One region of the Mesorhizobium sp. P2_D5 genome, then DNA from elsewhere that is predicted to be linked to it. Evidence: predicted binding sites of a transcription regulator. Region 1 holds the regulator's gene; each other region holds the start of a gene.
What was found. The regulator PhoB, encoded in region 1, activates phosphate uptake and scavenging genes when phosphate is short. The targets are predictions, from matches to a motif close to TGTCATNNANCTGTCAT.

Region 1 (5,798 bases):
CACCGCCTTCATCGGACCTTCGGGCTGCGGGAAGTCGACGCTGCTGCGCGTCTTCAACCGCATCTACGAGCTCTATCCCAAGCAGACCGCCGAGGGCCAGGTGCTGCTCGACGGCCAGAACGTTCTCGACCGCTCGCAGGACCTCAATCTGCTGCGGACCAAGATCGGCATGGTATTCCAGAAGCCGACGCCGTTCCCGATGTCGATCTATGAAAACATCGCCTTCGGCGTCAGGCTCTACGAGAAGATCAGCAAGTCCGAGATGGACGGCCGTGTCGAGCAGGCGCTGAAGCGCGCCGCACTGTGGACTGAGGTCAAGGACAAGCTCAACGCCAGCGGCCTCAGCCTCTCCGGCGGCCAGCAGCAGCGACTCTGCATCGCCCGCACCGTGGCGGTGAAGCCGGAAGTCATCCTGCTCGACGAGCCGGCCTCGGCGCTTGACCCGCTGTCGACCGCCAAGATCGAAGAGCTGATCGACGAGTTGCAAGCCGACTACACGATCGTCATCGTCACCCACAACATGCAGCAGGCGGCGCGCGTGTCGAAGCAGACCGCCTTCATGTATCTGGGCGAACTGGTCGAGTTCGACCGCACCGAGAAGATCTTCACGTCGCCCCGCGAGAAGCGCACGCAGGACTACATCACCGGCCGCTTCGGCTGAGCTCAGGCATACGAGGACTAAGATCATGGGCGAACACACAGTCGCTTCTTTCGACGAGGATCTCGGACAGATCAGCAGGCTGATCCGCGACATGGGCGACCTCGCCGGCTCGATGGTCGGCGGCGCCACCAAGGCGCTGTTGAATTCCGACAACGCCCTGGCGCAGCGTGTCGTCTCCGACGATGCGATCATGGACGCGCGCCAGCGCGAGCTCGACGACCGCGCCATCACACTGATCGCCAAGCGTCAGCCGATGGCCGACGATCTGCGTCATGTCGTCGGTTCGATCCGCATGGCCGGCGACCTCGAGCGCATTGGCGACCTTGCCAAGAACATCGCCAAGCGCGTCGGCACCGTCGGCCTCAGCGTCACCCCGCGCGACCTGTCGCACTCCATCGACGCAATGGCGCAGCTGGTGCTGATCCAGGTGCAGGGCGTCATCGAGGAATATACGGCGCGCGACGCCGCGGCGCTGGCGAAGCTGCGCGCCGACGACGAGCGCATCGACGTCAAGTACACCTCGGTGTTCCGCGAACTCCTGACCTATATGATGGAAGACCCGCGCAACATCACCGCCTGCACGCATCTTTTGTTCTGCGCCAAGAACCTCGAACGCATCGGCGATCACGTCACCAACATTGCGGAAAATGCGTATTATGTTTTGACCGGTACGCAGCTGCCCGCCAATCGTCCGAAGCAGGACGAGACGGCGATGTCCGCGCCGGCGGCATGACGGCAGGGGTGACCAGTCGATGATCGCGCCACGCATCATGGTGGTGGAGGACGAGGAGCCGCTTGGCGTGCTCCTGCGCTACAATCTCGAGTCCGAGGGATACCAGGTCGAGGTGGTGACGCGCGGCGACGAAGCCGAAATCCGCCTCCAGGAAAACGTGCCTGACCTGCTGGTGCTCGACTGGATGGTGCCAGCAGTGTCCGGCATCGAACTCTGTCGCCGGCTAAGAATGCGGCCCGAGACCGAGCGGCTGCCGATCATCATGCTGACCGCGCGTGGCGAGGAAAGCGATCGTGTGCGCGGCCTCTCGACCGGCGCCGACGATTATCTGGTCAAGCCGTTCTCGACGCCGGAGTTCATGGCCAGGGTCAAGGCGCTGCTGCGCCGCGCCAAGCCGGAAGTGCTGTCCAGCGTGCTCAAGGTCGGCGACATCGTGCTCGATCGTGAATCGCACAGGGTCTATCGCAAGAAGAGCGAGATTCGGCTCGGACCGACCGAATTCCGCCTGCTCGAATTCATGATGCGCCATCCCGGCCGTGTGTTCTCGCGCAGCCAACTGCTCGACAATGTCTGGGGCGAGACGATCTACATCGACGAACGCACGGTCGACGTGCATGTCGGCCGGCTGCGCAAGGCGGTCAACAATGGCCGCATGCCCGATGTCATCCGCACCATCCGCGGGGCGGGCTACGCAATCCGGGAAGATTAGGGATATGCTGATATTCAGGTGATGCCGGCCTGCGAACGGCAGTTTCCTGCGCTTCCGGTACTCACGGATCCAAATGTCCGCTCCGCTCCGGTTCTTGGAACCCGCCATTCTCGACTCGGCCTAACCTGAATCTCAAAACATCCAGGCGCGCCATTCACGCGACGTTCTTGCCGCCGAGGCCGGACCTCGCCTGCGTGCCGGGCGCGAAAATCTCCTGGTCGACAAAGGTCAATGCCCGCGTGGCGCAGCCTTCGCGGATCAGTGGAAGTTCGTTCGGTTCGGTGTCGAAAGAAATCGATTGCGAATGCTGCCCGCCGGCGGTCTGCGCAATCGCCTCGCGCAATGCCGGCTCGATCAGGTCAAAGGCGGCGGCGCTGACGCCGACCATGGCGACGGGCGCCGGGTCGATCAGCGCGAACAGGCTGCCGAGACCGTAGCCGAGTGCCTCGCCGGCTTTGCGATAGGCCTCGCGCTCGGGTCCATCCCTCTCGCGGGCCGCGGTCGCCAGCGCGCGCATGTCAGCGTCACTGACATCGGCGACCGGTTCCGCGTCCTCACTCATCTGCCTTGCGTTGCGCCAGATGGCGTAGTTGCCGGCATAGGCCTCGACGCAGCCGCGCCGCCCGCAGCGGCACAGCGCGCCGTGTGGCCGATGGATCATATGGCCGAACTCGCCGCCCGAGGAATGAGTGCCGGTGAACAGCTCGCCCTTCAGCACCAGACCCATGCCGATGCCGTGCGACAACAGGATGGCGATGAAGTCGTCGCGGTAGCGATCAGGGTCGCGCCAGCGCAACGCTATCGCCATCATATTGCAGTCGTTCTCCATGGTGGCAGGGATGCCGAACTCGTCCTCGAGTATGTCGGCGAAGGCGATATCGGTGTGCGGCGTGATCGGCGACCACAGCATGGCGCGGGCACGTGTGTCGGTGATGCCCTGGATCGCCAGCGCGATGCGGGCGACACTGCGGACGTCGAGGTCGGGGTCTTCGAGACGACGCCGTACGATGGCAACGCATTCACCGACCAGCGCGTCGCGCGACATGGTCAGCGTGTCCAGCCGGCGCTGTTCCTCGGCGATCACCTGGCCGGCATAGTCGATGACGGCGACCGAGAGGAAGTTCAGTGACAGCACCACGGTCATCACCGCCGCCGCTTCCGGATTGAGGCCGAGGCCGACCTGCGGCCGGCCGCGTTTGAGCGAGCCGGCCTCGCTCGGCTTGCTCTCAGTCAGGATGCCTTCGCCGATGAGGTCGGAGGAGATCGCCGATATGGTCGAATGGCTGAGGCCCGTGGTCGCGGCGATCTCGGTGCGGGACGGCTGTCCGGCGCGGCGCACGGCCGCAATCACCATCGCCCGGTTGCGGCGGCGCAGATCGTCGTGGCGGATTCCGACCGACATGCTTTTTCACATCCTCCCGGTCGCTGTAGCCTTTCGTGCCTCCCGAAGGCCATCAGCGAAGCCTGAAAGCGCGACGCGCTTCAGGCACTTGTTTCTGCGCGTGTCGTTGCCCCAAAACCGCTGCGCACTTTTGGGGCGACATGCGCCAAGCCAAATTCTGGCAGAACCCCACCATCATGTCATTATTTATTCCGGAGCTCGAAAAAAACTCGAAGAGACGTCAAAATCCATCAGAATCGATGTTGACAGCGTTCGGGCGTTGGATCACTATTTTTTCGAGGCTCGAAAAAATAGAGCCTCTGTGCCGGCCTACGGGTCAGTTTGGTCGCGCCATACGCGGCGCAGGGAGGATATTATGAAAAAATTCACAGCCGCCATCCTGGCGGGTGTCGCCATGTCGCTGACGCTGGTGTCGGTCGCGCAGGCGAAGGACAAGGTCATCGGCGTTTCGTGGTCCAACTTCCAGGAAGAGCGCTGGAAGACCGACGAAGCGGCGATGAAGAAGGCCATCGAGGCGGCTGGTGACAAATACATTTCCGCTGATGCGCAGTCCAATCCGGGCAAGCAGCTCACCGACGTCGAGAGCCTGATTTCGCAGGGCGCCAACGCGCTGATCATCCTGGCGCAGGATGCCTCGGCCATCGGCCCGGCGGTGCAGAAGGCATTGGACGAAGGCATTCCGGTCGTCGGCTATGACCGGCTGATCGAGAACAAGAACGTGTTCTACCTGACCTTCGACAACAAGGAAGTCGGCCGCATGCAGGCCCGCGAAGTATTCAAGGTCAAGCCGGAAGGCAACTACGTCTTCATCAAGGGCTCGGGCGCCGATCCGAATGCCGATTTCCTGTTCGCAGGCTCCATGGAAGTGCTCAAGGCAGCCATCGACAGCGGCAAGATCAAGAATGTCGGCGAAGCCTATACGGATGGCTGGCTGCCCGCCAATGCCCAGAAGAACATGGAACAGTTCCTCACCGCCAACGACAACAAGGTCGATGCCGTGGTGGCAGCCAATGATGGCACCGCCGGCGGCGTCGTCGCCGCACTGACGGCGCAAGGGCTGGCAGGATCGGTTCCGGTGTCCGGCCAGGACGGCGACCATGCCGCACTGAACCGCGTCGCACTCGGCACACAGACCGTGTCGGTGTGGAAGGACGCACGCGAACTCGGCAAGAACGCCGCCGAGATCGCCTCGCAGCTGGCCGCTGGCACTGCCCTGGACAGGATCCCGAACGCCGTGAAGTTCACCACGCCCGGCGGCAACGAGACCAACTCGCTGTTCCTGACCCCGATCGCGATCACCAAGGACAATCTCAACGTCGTCATCGACGCCGGCTGGATCAAGAAGGACGAAGTCTGTGCAGGCGTCGCCGCCGGCACCGTCGCGGCCTGCAACTAAAACCGAACGGGATCCCGGTTCGATCTCAGCGCCGCGGCCCCTGGGCCGCGGCGTTTCTCAAGGGGCATTCCGCTTCAAATGATCGCGGAAAGCAAATAGCATCGTGGTTCCGGCATCCGCGCCAGACGGCAAACCGGTGGGAGGACATCATGACCGACACGGCCTCTAACACGCCTGCCGCGAATACGCCCGCAGACCGGGCGCGTGCGTCCGAATTGAGCGCCGTCGGACGCTTCCTCAAGGCGACCGAACTCGATACGCGCATGCTTGGCATGGTCGGTGCGTTGCTGGTCATCTGGGTCGGCATTCATATCCTGTCGGGCGGACTTTTCCTGACGCCGCGCAATCTCTGGAACCTGTCGGTGCAGACTTCCTCGGTCGCGATCATGGCGACCGGCATGGTGCTGGTCATCGTCATGCGCAACATCGACCTTTCGGTTGGTTCCGTCGAAGGCGTGATCGGTATGATCATGGGTGTGGCGCAAGCCGAATTCCTCATTCGCGTCATCGGCTTCCAGCTTGGAAATCCATGGCTCTGGATCATCGCACTGGCGGTCGGCGTGGTGCTCGGTCTTGTGATCGGCGCCTTCCAGGGCTTCATCATCGCCTATCTCGAAGTTCCTGCCTTCATCGTGACGCTGGGCGGTCTGTTGGTCTGGCGCGGCATGGCATGGCTGATCACCAACGGGCGCACGGTCGCGCCACTCGACGCTACATTCCAGTTGATGGGCGGCGGACCGCGAGGCTCGGTCGGCGCCACCGCCAGCTGGATCATCGGCATCGTCGCTTGCGTGGCTGTGGCTTTCGCGTTGCTCAACGGCCGGTCGCAGCGCAAACGGTTCAACTTTCCACTGCGCCCCGTGTGGGCGGAAACCTTTCTCGGTGTGGTCAGTTGCG
Region 2 (5,798 bases), on a different contig from region 1:
GCGCTTCGGCGCCACCGGCGACCATCACGTCGGCATCGCCCCACATGATCAGCCGGGCAGCGTCGCCAATAGCGTGCGCACCGGTCGAACACGCGGTGACGACGGCGTGGTTCGGGCCTTTCAGCCCGTGCCTGATCGAGACCTGCCCGGAAACGAGATTGATGATCTGGCCCGGGATGAAGAACGGGCTGATGCGGCGCGGGCCGCGTTCCTTGAGGATCATCGCGTTCTCGGCGATGCCTTCGATGCCGCCTATGCCGGAGCCGATCAGCACGCCGGTGGCGCACTGCTCGGCATGGGTTTTTGGCTCCCAGCCGGAATCCTTCAGCGCCTCGTCGGCGGCGGCAATCCCGTACAGGATGAAGTCGCCGATCTTGCGCAATTCCTTCGGCTCGAGCACGGCCTCGGGATTGAAGGTGGCATTGCTGCCATCGCCACGCGGAATGACGTGGGCGATCTTGCAGGCAAGATCCTCCACCTCAAACTCGGTGATGCGCTTGGCTGCACTGCGGCCGGTCAGTAGTTCCTTCCAGCTGTGCTCGAAGCCCATGCCGAATGGCGACAACAACCCAAGGCCCGTGACGACGACACGCCTCATCGCAGGTCCTCCCCGGTGATGACTGCGGAAAGCGTCAGGCGGATGCCTTGTCGATATACTTCACCGCGTCGCCGACGGTCAGGATGGTCTCGGCCGCATCGTCGGGGATCTCGACGCCGAATTCTTCTTCGAACGCCATGACGAGTTCGACCGTGTCGAGGCTGTCGGCGCCCAGATCATCGATGAAGCTCGCCTGCTCCGTCACTTTGTCGGCATCGACACCAAGGTGCTCGATGACGATCTTTTTGACGCGCTCTGCGGTGTCACTCATTTGGGGCATCCTCGTCTTTTGTTTGTCTGTCTTCGTTAGCGGGCAGAATGCCGCTAATCAAGCTGAAAGATGGTCCTGCCGGAAACGCAACGGCTACGGACCGGTTTTTGCCCGAACCGCCGGGTTGCGGGCCGCATTACACGAAAAATAGCTGCGGTCCAAGCCGAAATGGTCTCTTTTCACAAGCCGGCAATAACGCCGCCGGACCTCGTTCAGATCATCGCCATGCCGCCATTCACATGGATGGTCTGGCCGGTGACGTAGGCGGCTTCGTTGGAGGCGAGATAGGCAACGGCGGATGCGACTTCAGCGCCGGTGCCCATGCGGCGCGTCGGGATCGCCGCCATGATCGCCTCCTTCTGCTTGTCGTTGAGCTTGTCGGTCATCGCCGATTCGATGAAGCCCGGGGCGACGCAGTTGACGGTGATGTTGCGGGTGGCGATCTCCTGCGCCAGCGATTTGGAAAAGCCGATCATGCCGGCCTTGGAGGCGCAGTAGTTGGCCTGGCCGGGATTGCCGGTGACACCGACAACCGAGGTGATGTTGATGATACGACCGTGACGGCGGCGCATCATTGGATGGGTGAGCTCGCGGGTCAGCCTGAAGACAGCGGTCAGGTTGACCTCGAGCACGGTATCCCAGTCGGCGTCCGACATGCGCACGAACAGCCCGTCCTTGGTGATGCCGGCATTATTGACCAGGATGTCGACGCCTTCGAGATCGGCCTCCGCCTTCTGGCCGAGCGCCTTGACCTCGTCACGGTTCGACAGGTTGGCCGGGAATAGCTTGACCCGATCGCCAAGCTCCGCGGCCAGCGTCTCCAGTTTCTCGACGCGCGTGCCATGCAGGCCGACGATGGCGCCTTGCGCATGCAGCACCCTGGCGATCGCCTCGCCAATGCCTCCCGATGCGCCGGTGACGAGTGCCTTGCGGCCAGTCAATTCGAACATTTTTGTCTCCTGATTGAGAGGGGAACACCCTTTGCACGGGCAGGGCCAAATGGCACTAGATTAAGCAAGCGTCGCCAGCACCGCCTCGACATCAGCCGCGGAGCCCACCGACGCGGTGGCGATGTCGCGGTTGATGCGCCGCGCCAAGCCTGAAAGCACCTTTCCGGCGCCGATCTCGTAAAGCGTGGCGATGCCGTTTGCGCCGAACCATTCCACTGTCTCGCGCCAGCGCACGCGGGCAATTACCTGATCGACCAGACGCCGCGCGATCTCGTCCGGATCACTGGTCGGGGTGACGGTGACGTTGGAGACGATGGGAACCACCGGGGCGGTCTTCGCCACGCTGGCCAGAGCCTCGCGCATGATGTCGGCCGCCGGCGTCATCAGCGCAGAATGGAAAGGCGCCGAAACCTGCAACATCAGCGCCCGCTTGGCGCCCTTTTCCGTGCAGAGTTTCGCCGCCAGCTCCACTGCGCCCTTTGTGCCTGAAATGACCAGCTGGCCGCCACCATTGTCGTTCGCCACCTGGCAGACAGAGCCAGCCCCTTGGGCAGCCTCGGCGCAGGCGGCTTCTACATCCGCCTGTTCCAACCCGATGATAGCCGCCATGGCGCCCTCGCCGGCCGGCACCGCCGCCTGCATGGCATTGCCCCGGATGCGAAGTAGCCTGGCGGCATCGGCAACCGAAACGAAGCCGGCGGCCGCGAGCGCCGAATATTCGCCCAGCGAATGGCCGGCGACATAGGCGACCTTGTCCTTCAGCGAGAAGCCGCGCGATTCCAGCGCCCTGATCGCGGCCAGCGAGACCGCCATCAGCGCCGGTTGGGCATTGGCGGTCAGCGTCAATGCCTCCTCCGGCCCTTCCCAGATCAGCTTCGACAGGTTTTCGCCAAGCGCGTCGTCCACCTCCTGGAAGACCCTGCGCGCCTCGGGAAAGGCATCGGCGAGATCCTTACCCATGCCGACAGCCTGGCTGCCTTGTCCAGGAAAGGTGAGTGCAACGGCCATATGAGGGCTCCCAAGGGCTGGTTTTGCTTGCCCGATAGTCGGGTTTTTCTTGCCTGTGACGCAAGGCAGGCCGCCAAGTCAAGCCCAGTTCGACCCTGGCCGGCGGCACCATCGCCGGCCGAGTGCCTGTTCCGAAAGGCTTTTTGGCGATCACTCCTGATGAAAACTGCTCACGAATCGTTTGCTGGCTCTTCTTATTTCCGCCACAGGCGCTAGCTTTGCGTGACAATTATATGACAATCGAGTGACGAGTTTGTCGCTGGGTGGGGAAGTTAAAGTGGCAAAGAGTTCTAAACGCGTCGGCAAAGCCGCGCCACAGTTCCTGGAAGACGACCCGTCCACCGGCTATCTGCCGGGCAGGACATGGCCGGTCGTGCGCTATGGGCTGGTCAGCCTGGCGATCGCGGCCGTCATGGTGTTTGCGATCGAATTGATTGTCCGCGGCGACTTTGCCGGCACGGTCGCCTTCTTCCTGCAGCCGCTCAAGCCGGGCTGGACTACCATCGTCGTGTTCGCGCTGATCCTGATCGGCCTCGATGCCGTGCTTGGCCGCAGCCACCAGAGCCTGATGATCGTCGCGCCGCTGACCCTTTCCCTTGCCTTCGTCGGCCACCAGAAGTCGCATTATCTCGGCGACCCGCTCTATCCCACCGATTTCCTCTACGCGCGCCAGATCTTCGCGCTGTTGCCGCTCCTGGTGCGCGACCGGCCGATGACCGCGCTCACGATGGTGGTCGGCATCGTCGCCGGCCTGTCTCTGCTCGTCTATGGTTGGCGGCTATGGCGGCGCAAGGTTCCGGCGCTCAGCCGCAAGGGCCGCCTTGCCCGGCTGACGCTGGCGGTTCCGCTGCTCGCCTTCTTCGTTTCGATCATGGACTACGCCACCTTCTCCTGGACCAGGGACCGGCTGCAGATCATCCCGATCATGTGGGACCAGAAGGAAAACTATGCGTCCAACGGCTTTGCCCTGGCCTTTGCCCTCAACGTGCCGATGGCCCATGTCTCGGCACCGCCAGGCTATTCAGACAAGGCAATCGCGGCGATCGACAGGACCGATGTGACCGCCTCGATGCCGGCGGAGAAGCCCGACATCATTATCGTCATGAGCGAATCCTTCTGGGATCCGACCAAGCTACCCGGCGTCACCATCACGCCCGACCCGATCCCCAACGTGCGCGCGTTGCGCTCGGGCTCGATGTTCTCGCCCGAATTCGGCGGCATGACCGCCAACATCGAGTTCGAGGCGCTGACCGGCTTTTCCAATGCCTTCCTGCCGGCCGGCAGCATCCCCTATCAGCAGTATGTGCGCACGCCGACGCCTTCGCTCGCAACCTTCCTCAAGAGCCAGGGCTACCGGGCGCGCGCCATCCATCCCGGCACCAACTGGTTCTGGAACCGTGGCGCGGTCTACGCTGATTTCGGCTTCAACGATTTCAAATCAGAAGAGACGCTGCCGCCCTTGCAAAAGCGCGGGCCGCTGGCGTCCGACGCGGCGATGACCGACGAGATCATCAGCGAGGCCGACGCCAGCGATGAGCCGGTGTTCTTCTTTGCGGTCAGCCTGCAAAACCACGGCCCCTACGAGCCGAACCGCTATTACAATCCGACCCATACGGTGCAGGCCCCGATCAGCCGATGGGCACGCGAATCGCTGCTTAGCTACGCCGAGGGGTCAGCCGACGCCGATCGTGGCCTTGAACGCCTTGTCGAATGGGCGAAGAAACGCTCCCGTCCCACCGTGATCGCCTTCTTCGGCGACCATCTGCCGCCGCTGGGGCCGGTCTATGTCGAAACCGGGTTCCTGAAAGACAATGTCGCGCCGCGCAAGGAACCGACGCCGCAAGCCGCACTTGAACATCACCAGACGCCGCTGATCATCTGGTCGAACCACTCCGGTCCGGTCGAGAACCTGGGCGCGGTGAGCCCGGCGTTCCTGCCCTATCATATCCTCACCACCGCCGGCATCACCCACCCCTACTACACCGGCTTCCTGGGTGAGATGCGCGAACGCTACCGCGTCGTCGACCGCAATTTGTTGCTGACGCCGACGGGCGAAGCCACGCCAGATTGGGCACGGCAGAAGGAAATCGATCCGACGATCCGCGATTTCCGCCTGCTGCAGTACGACATGATGTTCGGCAAACGCCTCGCGGCGCCGGACTTCTTCCCCGAAACGGTCGACAAAATTGTCGCCCATACGAGTTGAGCCAAACGATCCCGTGAGGATCGAGCCTGGCGACCCTTCACACGTTCAATCCGTCAATTGCAGCTTCGAGAACTTGTTGGCGATCTGCTGGAAGACGTCCGGCAGTTTGGTCGGATCGTTGACGGCATAGTAGCCGCTCGGATCCGAGGCGCACGCGCTGTAAAGCGAGCGGTTGGCGGCGGTGTCGGATTGCAGCACCATGGTGTAGATTTGCACGCCCTCGTTCTTCAACTGCGTGCAAACGCTTTTGGTCCAGCCGTCGACATTGCGCGCTGCGGTCGCCTGGCTGTCCGATCCGAAACGGCCACCTGCGAGATAGCCATAGGATGTGTAGTCGGACTTCGTCGGCTGTTCGCTGGCGCCATAGACGACGTTCTCTCCGTCGGTGAGCAACAGCACGATCTTGCTGACGCCGGGCGTCTTCCACGCCGCTCCATCCGTGTAGGGCGCGGCGGGCGACAGCACCCGCATTCCCCACGACAGGCCCTCGGAGACATTGGTGCCTGAACCGTTCCACTCGGTCATCTGGCTTGCTGCCTTGCGCAGCTTATCGAAATCGTCGGTCAGCGGGACAACGGGTGTGGGACAAGCGCGGTTCGGGCCAACGGTGACTGGGGTGCCCGTCTCGGTGATGAACTCCTTGGCGGGCGCAACATATTTGGCGACCTTTTCCTTGGCGCTCGTACCGGGCGTCAACAAATCGCCGAGCAGATCGCTGAGATCGATGCCGAGAAGGTTGCCCTTCTGCTTGGCGAGCTTCGTCTT
Region 3 (5,798 bases), on a different contig from region 1:
AGCGTCCTCACCGGCACGCCGAGCGCTTCGAGCTTGGCGCGGCCGCCGAGATCCGGCAGGTCGATGACGAAGCAGGCTGCAAGGATGTCGGCGCCGATCTGCCGCAGCAGTTTGACCGCCGCTTCCGCGGTGCCGCCCGTGGCGATCAGATCGTCGACGAGGATCACCTTCTCGCCAGGAGAAACGCCGTCCTTGTGCATCTCCATCTCGTCGAGCCCGTATTCAAGGCTGTAGGCGACGCGCACGGTCTCGAAAGGCAGCTTGCCCTTCTTGCGGATCGGCACGAAACCGGCCGAGAGCTGATGGGCGACGGCGCCGCCAAGGATGAAACCACGCGCCTCGATGCCGGCGATCTTGTCGATCTTCTGGCCGGCATAGGGATGCACCAGCTCGTCAATGGCGCGGCGGAAGGCGCGCGCATTGCCGAGCAGCGTGGTGATGTCGCGAAACAGGATGCCGGGCTTGGGATAATCCGGAATGGTACGGATCGCGGCAAGCAGTGAGTCTTCGAGGGAGGATTTCATGGGTCGAGATTACCTGAAACGGAGATTCTTGCGCGACAATTGTTCGATCGAACTGCAGCCCATCAGCTTCATGCCGCGCTCGATCTCGACCCGCATCTGTTCGAGCGCCCGTTCGACGCCCGGCTGGCCGGCCGCCGCGAGCGGGAACAGATAGTAGCGGCCGACGCCGACCGCCTTGGCGCCGAGCGACAGCGCCTTCAGCACATGCGTGCCGCGCTGCACGCCGCCATCCATGATGACGTCGATCTTGTCGCCGACCGCGTCGACGATCTCGGCAAGCTGGTCGAACGCCGCTCGCGAGCCATCCAGCTGCCGGCCGCCATGGTTCGACAGCACGATGCCGCTGCATCCGATCTCGACGGCGCGTTTGGCGTCCTCCACCGACATGACGCCCTTGAGGCAGAACGGACCCGACCACAGCCTGACCATCTCTGCGACATCGTCCCACGTCATCGACGGGTCGAGCATTTCGGTGAAGTAACGGCTGATCGACATGGTGCCGCCGCCCATGTCGACATGCTCGTCCAGCTGCGGCAGCTTGAACCCCTCATGGGTGAAATAATTGATCGCCCAGGCCGGCTTGATCGCGAACTGCAGCATCCCGGCCAGGTTGAGCTTGAAGGGGATGGCAAAGCCGGTGCGTTTGTCGCGTTCGCGGTTTCCCCCGGTGATGCTGTCGACGGTCAGCATCATCACTTCGACGCCAACCTCCTTTGCTCGCTGCATCATCGCCCGGTTGAGGCCGCGATCCCGATGGAAATAGAACTGGTAGACCTGCGGGCCGCTGCTGATCCCGCGCGCCTCCTCGAGGCTGACGGTGCCAAGCGAGGAGACGCCGAACATCGTGCCGTATTTGGCCGCGGCCTTGGCGACCGCGCGCTCGCCCTGATGATGGAACAGCCGCTGCAAGGCGGTCGGCGAACAATAGACCGGCATCGCCAGCTTTTGACCCATCACCGTCACCGACATGTCGATCTCGCTGACGCCGCGCAGGACGTTGGGAACCAGATCGCAGGCATCGAAGCTTTCGGTGTTGCGGCGATAGGTGACCTCGTCGTCCGCCGCGCCGTCGATATAGTCGAAGATCGACCCCGGCAGCCGCCGTTGCGCCATGCGGCGGAAATCGGAAAAATTGTGACAGTCGCTGAGCCGCATCATTGATTTCCAGACGTCATATCGTGGCAATCGCTTCGCCACCGTTTGGTGCGTCGAATATCAACCTGTTGTCTCCGTGCCAACGGCCTAATTGCCGAGCCGTCCCACGAGCTACAATCGCCAGCACAAAAAGGGGCGCCCGAAGCGCCCCTTTCGTCGGAAACCGGCAGCTAGCGAAAAATTACATGCCGAGATCGGAACGAAGCTCGGCCTTGGCCACGTCGTATTCGGCCTTGAAGTCGTCCCGGTTGAGCAAGACGGCGGCGATCACGCTGCCGGAAATCTTGCCCATTTCAACATCGGACGCGTAATGGATACCGCCAACCTCGCGATTGTGGGCGTATTCAGCCGCACGCGCCATGATCTCGGCGCGCTTTTCCGGAACCATGTCAGACAGGATGATGCCCATCATGGTGCCGACGGTGGCGTGGCCGGAAGGCCACGAACCGGAGCTGGACAGCTTGACCGCGGGCTTGACGAGGTCGCTGAGCTGGTGCGGACGCGGGCGCTTCCAGACATCCTTGGCCGGATCGACGACGGCGCCTTCGGTGGCCACCACGCGATCGAAGAAAGCACTGAATTTCGGCAGTGTTTCCTTGTTGAACTTCGGCCCCATCACATTGGCGAAGCGCCAGACATTCTCCTCGGCGTCGGCAACAGCGCTGGCCACCATTTCGGGCGTGCGCGTCACCTGCAGCGTCAGCACCTCGCCAAGTTCGGCCTTGGTCTGCGCCGAATCGTTTGCCGGCGGCGGCGGCAGGATCATCGTCAGGTCGACATCCTTGTTGGTGATGAAGGGCTGGGCGTCTTCTGCTTGCGCGGCCGAGCCGAGGATGAGCAGCAGCAAGCCTGCCGCGAGCGATGCGTATCTTTTCATGGGGGGCGATCCTTTGGTGAGAGCGGCACAGGATCGCCGGATGCGGTGACGGCCATGTGACACCACAGGCCTCCCCAAATGCAAAGGGCGCCTTTCGGCGCCCTTTTTTGATCGTATGGCTGTGCGCGGTTTAGTGCGCCACGCCTTCCCACACCTTGCGCTTGGTGAGATAGACCAGCGCACCGAACAAAAGCAGGAACACCAGCACGCGGAAGCCGGTCTTCTTGCGGTCTTCCATATGCGGCTCGGCCGCCCACATCAGGAAGGCAGAGACGTCGCGGGAATACTGGTCGATGGTCTGCGGCGCGCCGTCGTCATAGGTCACCTGGCCGTCGGACAGCGGCTTGGGCATCTTCAGCGACACGCCCGACATGAAGTACGGATTGTAGTGGGTGCCTTCCGGGATGACCATTCCGGCCGGCGGCGTCTGGTCGTAGCCCGTCAGCAGCGAATGGATGTAGTCGGGGCCGCCCGCGGCATACTGCGTGAAGATATCGAAGACGAAGCGCGGGAAGCCGCGCTCGACGCCGCGCGCCTTGGCCAGCAGCGACATGTCGGGCGGGGCAGCGCCGCCATTCGAGGCAGCGGCGGCTTCCTCGTTGGCGAATGGCGGCGGAAAGTGGTCGGACGGCTTGCCAGGGCGGTCGAACATGTCGCCGGCGTCGTTCGGGCCGTCATGGATGGTGTACTCGGCCGCCAGCGTCTTGATCTGCGCGTCCGAATAGCCGAGGTCCGACAGCGTGCGGAACGCCACCAAATTCATCGAATGGCAGGCCGAACAGACTTCCTTGTAGACCTTCAGGCCGCGCTGCAGCTGCGCCTTGTCGTAGGTGCCGAACGGCCCGGCGAAGCTCCAGTCCATCTCCTTCGGCTCGTTGATCGGGAAATGCGTCGGTGCGGCCGCGTTGTGTGCCTCCTCGGCGGCGATCGCCCCGGTGCCAACAACCACGAGGCCGAGCAACGCCAGCGAGGTGAGAATCTTCTTCATGCCAAATCCCCTTAGATTCTCTACCCGCTCAGCCCTTGGTTTCCGGCGCGGCCGTAGCCCCCGCAGGATGATGACCGCCACCCTTGTTCTTCTCGAGCACCGCTTCGGTGATCGAATTCGGCAGCCGCCGCGGCGTCTCGATCAGGCCGAGCACCGGCAGCGCGACCAGGAAGAAGGCGAAGTAGAACAGTGTCGCCATCTGCGCCATGAACACGTAGCTGCCTTCCGCCGGCTGCGAGCCCAGCCAGCCGAGCAGGATGGCATCGGCCACGAACAGCCAGAAGAACAGCTTGTACCAGGGCCGGTACACCGCCGACCGCACCTTCGAGGTGTCAAGCCACGGCACCAGGAACAGCATGACGATGGCGCCGAACATGCAGATCACGCCGCCGAGCTTGGAATTGATCGGCCCGATGTTGAAAGTGATGGCGCGCAGGATCGCGTAGAACGGCAGGAAGTACCATTCAGGCACGATATGCGCCGGTGTCTTCAGCGGATTGGCCACGATGTAATTGTCGGGCGCCATAAGGAAATTCGGAATGTAGAAGACGAAATAGGCGAAGAAGAACAGGAACACGATCATGCCGAACGCGTCCTTGATGGTCGCGTAAGGGGTGAAGGCGACGGTGTCGGTCTTCGACTTGACCTCGATGCCGGTCGGATTCGACTGGCCGACGACATGCAGCGCCCAGACATGCAGCACGACGACGCCGGCGATCATGAACGGCAAGAGGTAGTGCAGCGCAAAGAAGCGGTTCAGTGTCGGGTTGTCGACGGCGAAACCGCCGAGCAGCAGTTGCTGGATCCATTCGCCGACCAGCGGGATTGCGCTGAAGAAGCCGGTGATGACAGTGGCGCCCCAGAAGCTCATCTGGCCCCACGGCAGCACATAGCCCATGAAGGCCGTCGCCATCATCAGGAGGTAGATGATACAGCCGAGGATCCACAGCAGCTCGCGCGGCGCCTTGTAGGAGCCGTAATAAAGGCCACGGAAGATGTGGATATAAACGGCCATAAAGAAGAACGAGGCGCCTGTGGCATGGAGATAGCGCAACAGCCAGCCCGAATTCACGTCGCGCATGATCTTCTCGACCGAATCGAAGGCGAGACTGGTGTCGGCCGCAAAGTGCATGGCCAGCACGATGCCGGTCAGCATCTGCGACACCAGCATGATCGCCAGGATACCGCCGAAGGTCCACGCATAGTTCAGGTTGCGCGGCACCGGATAGGCGATGAAACTGTCATAGACCATCCGCGGCAGCGGCATGCGGGCGTCGAACCAGCGTTCGATACCGGTCTTGGGCGTATAGGTCGAGTGTCCCTCGCTCATCGAAATATCCCCTGCCTCAACCGATAAGGATCTTGGTATCGGAAATGAACTTGAATACCGGCACTGCCATGTTCTCGGGCGCCGGGCCTTTGCGAATGCGGCCGGCCGTGTCGTATTGCGAACCGTGGCACGGGCAGAACCAGCCGCCGAATTCGCCTTCCTGGCCGAGCGGAATGCAGCCCAGATGCGTGCAGACCTGGACCATCACCATCCAGGCTTCCTTGCCGGGCGTGGTGCGGTTGGCGTCGGTCGCCGGCGCGTCGGCCGGAAGGTTCGCGTTGCGGGCGATCGGATCCTTGAGGTCTGTCAGCTTGACCGCCTCGCCGTCCTTCATCTCCTGCTCGGTGCGGTTGCGCACCACGACAGGCTTGCCACGCCATTTGACAATCAGCGACATGCCCGGGGTCAGTGAAGCGACGTCGACCTCGACGGAAGCCAACGCCAGTGTCGAGGCGTCAGGGCGCATCTGGTCGATGAACGGCCATGCGAGGGCACCCGCGCCGACCACCGCGGCCATGCCGGTGGCGACATAGAGAAAATCACGACGGTTGGGATCCTGGGTGTCGGTTGCGCTCACGGGTGCCTGATCCTTTCGCCTATTCCGCGCCGGTGGCTGAGCCTTGTTCCCCGCTCAATTGCGCCAACCCGACAGCGCATGGCGAACAGGCTTGCGAATTCCTCCGGCATTTGGACTTCGGTTTATGCGTGAAGCCCGTTTTTGTCCAGACGGGTGAAGGCACAAGGGCAGATTGTCGCGGGGACAAAATCCGTCCTCGGTCAGCGCGACGCCGGATGGCCGCCGAAGATCGCTAAACAACAGGGAAACAACCGCAATTCCGGGGTTCGCCCCTACCTCGACACCGGACACCGGCCCGGTCTATCCTTGCTACCATGGCACACGTCATAGACCGCGACACATGGGCT

Region 2: AC1DYW_RS12080 (LTA synthase family protein) is a predicted target of PhoB. The motif match lies at 3,050-3,066, and genes of this name have one in related genera.
Region 3: AC1DYW_RS26985 (acid phosphatase) is a predicted target of PhoB. The motif match lies at 2,602-2,618, and genes of this name have one in related genera.

Annotation. Positions count from the first base shown of each region.
Region 1 covers NZ_JBFUEE010000005.1:404,241-410,038, forward strand. Annotated here, with positions in the region: gene pstB (phosphate ABC transporter ATP-binding protein PstB) at 1-661, shown strand, start outside; gene phoU (phosphate signaling complex protein PhoU) at 687-1,394, shown strand; gene phoB (phosphate regulon transcriptional regulator PhoB) at 1,414-2,103, shown strand; gene AC1DYW_RS23350 (ROK family protein) at 2,258-3,505, opposite strand; gene xylF (D-xylose ABC transporter substrate-binding protein) at 3,861-4,901, shown strand; gene AC1DYW_RS23360 (sugar ABC transporter permease) at 5,051-5,798, shown strand, end outside.
Region 2 covers NZ_JBFUEE010000002.1:1,117,136-1,122,933, reverse strand. Annotated here, with positions in the region: gene fabF (beta-ketoacyl-ACP synthase II) at 1-598, opposite strand, end outside; gene AC1DYW_RS12095 (acyl carrier protein) at 633-869, opposite strand; gene fabG (3-oxoacyl-[acyl-carrier-protein] reductase) at 1,082-1,819, opposite strand; gene fabD (ACP S-malonyltransferase) at 1,880-2,827, opposite strand; gene AC1DYW_RS12080 (LTA synthase family protein) at 3,081-5,033, shown strand; gene AC1DYW_RS12075 (pilus assembly protein TadG-related protein) at 5,079-5,798, opposite strand, start outside.
Region 3 covers NZ_JBFUEE010000007.1:194,534-200,331, forward strand. Annotated here, with positions in the region: gene AC1DYW_RS26975 (adenine phosphoribosyltransferase) at 1-524, opposite strand, end outside; gene AC1DYW_RS26980 (alpha-hydroxy acid oxidase) at 534-1,679, opposite strand; gene AC1DYW_RS26985 (acid phosphatase) at 1,861-2,556, opposite strand; gene AC1DYW_RS26990 (cytochrome c1) at 2,687-3,544, opposite strand; gene AC1DYW_RS26995 (cytochrome b) at 3,573-4,874, opposite strand; gene petA (ubiquinol-cytochrome c reductase iron-sulfur subunit) at 4,891-5,451, opposite strand; gene AC1DYW_RS27005 (cupin domain-containing protein) at 5,766-5,798, shown strand, end outside.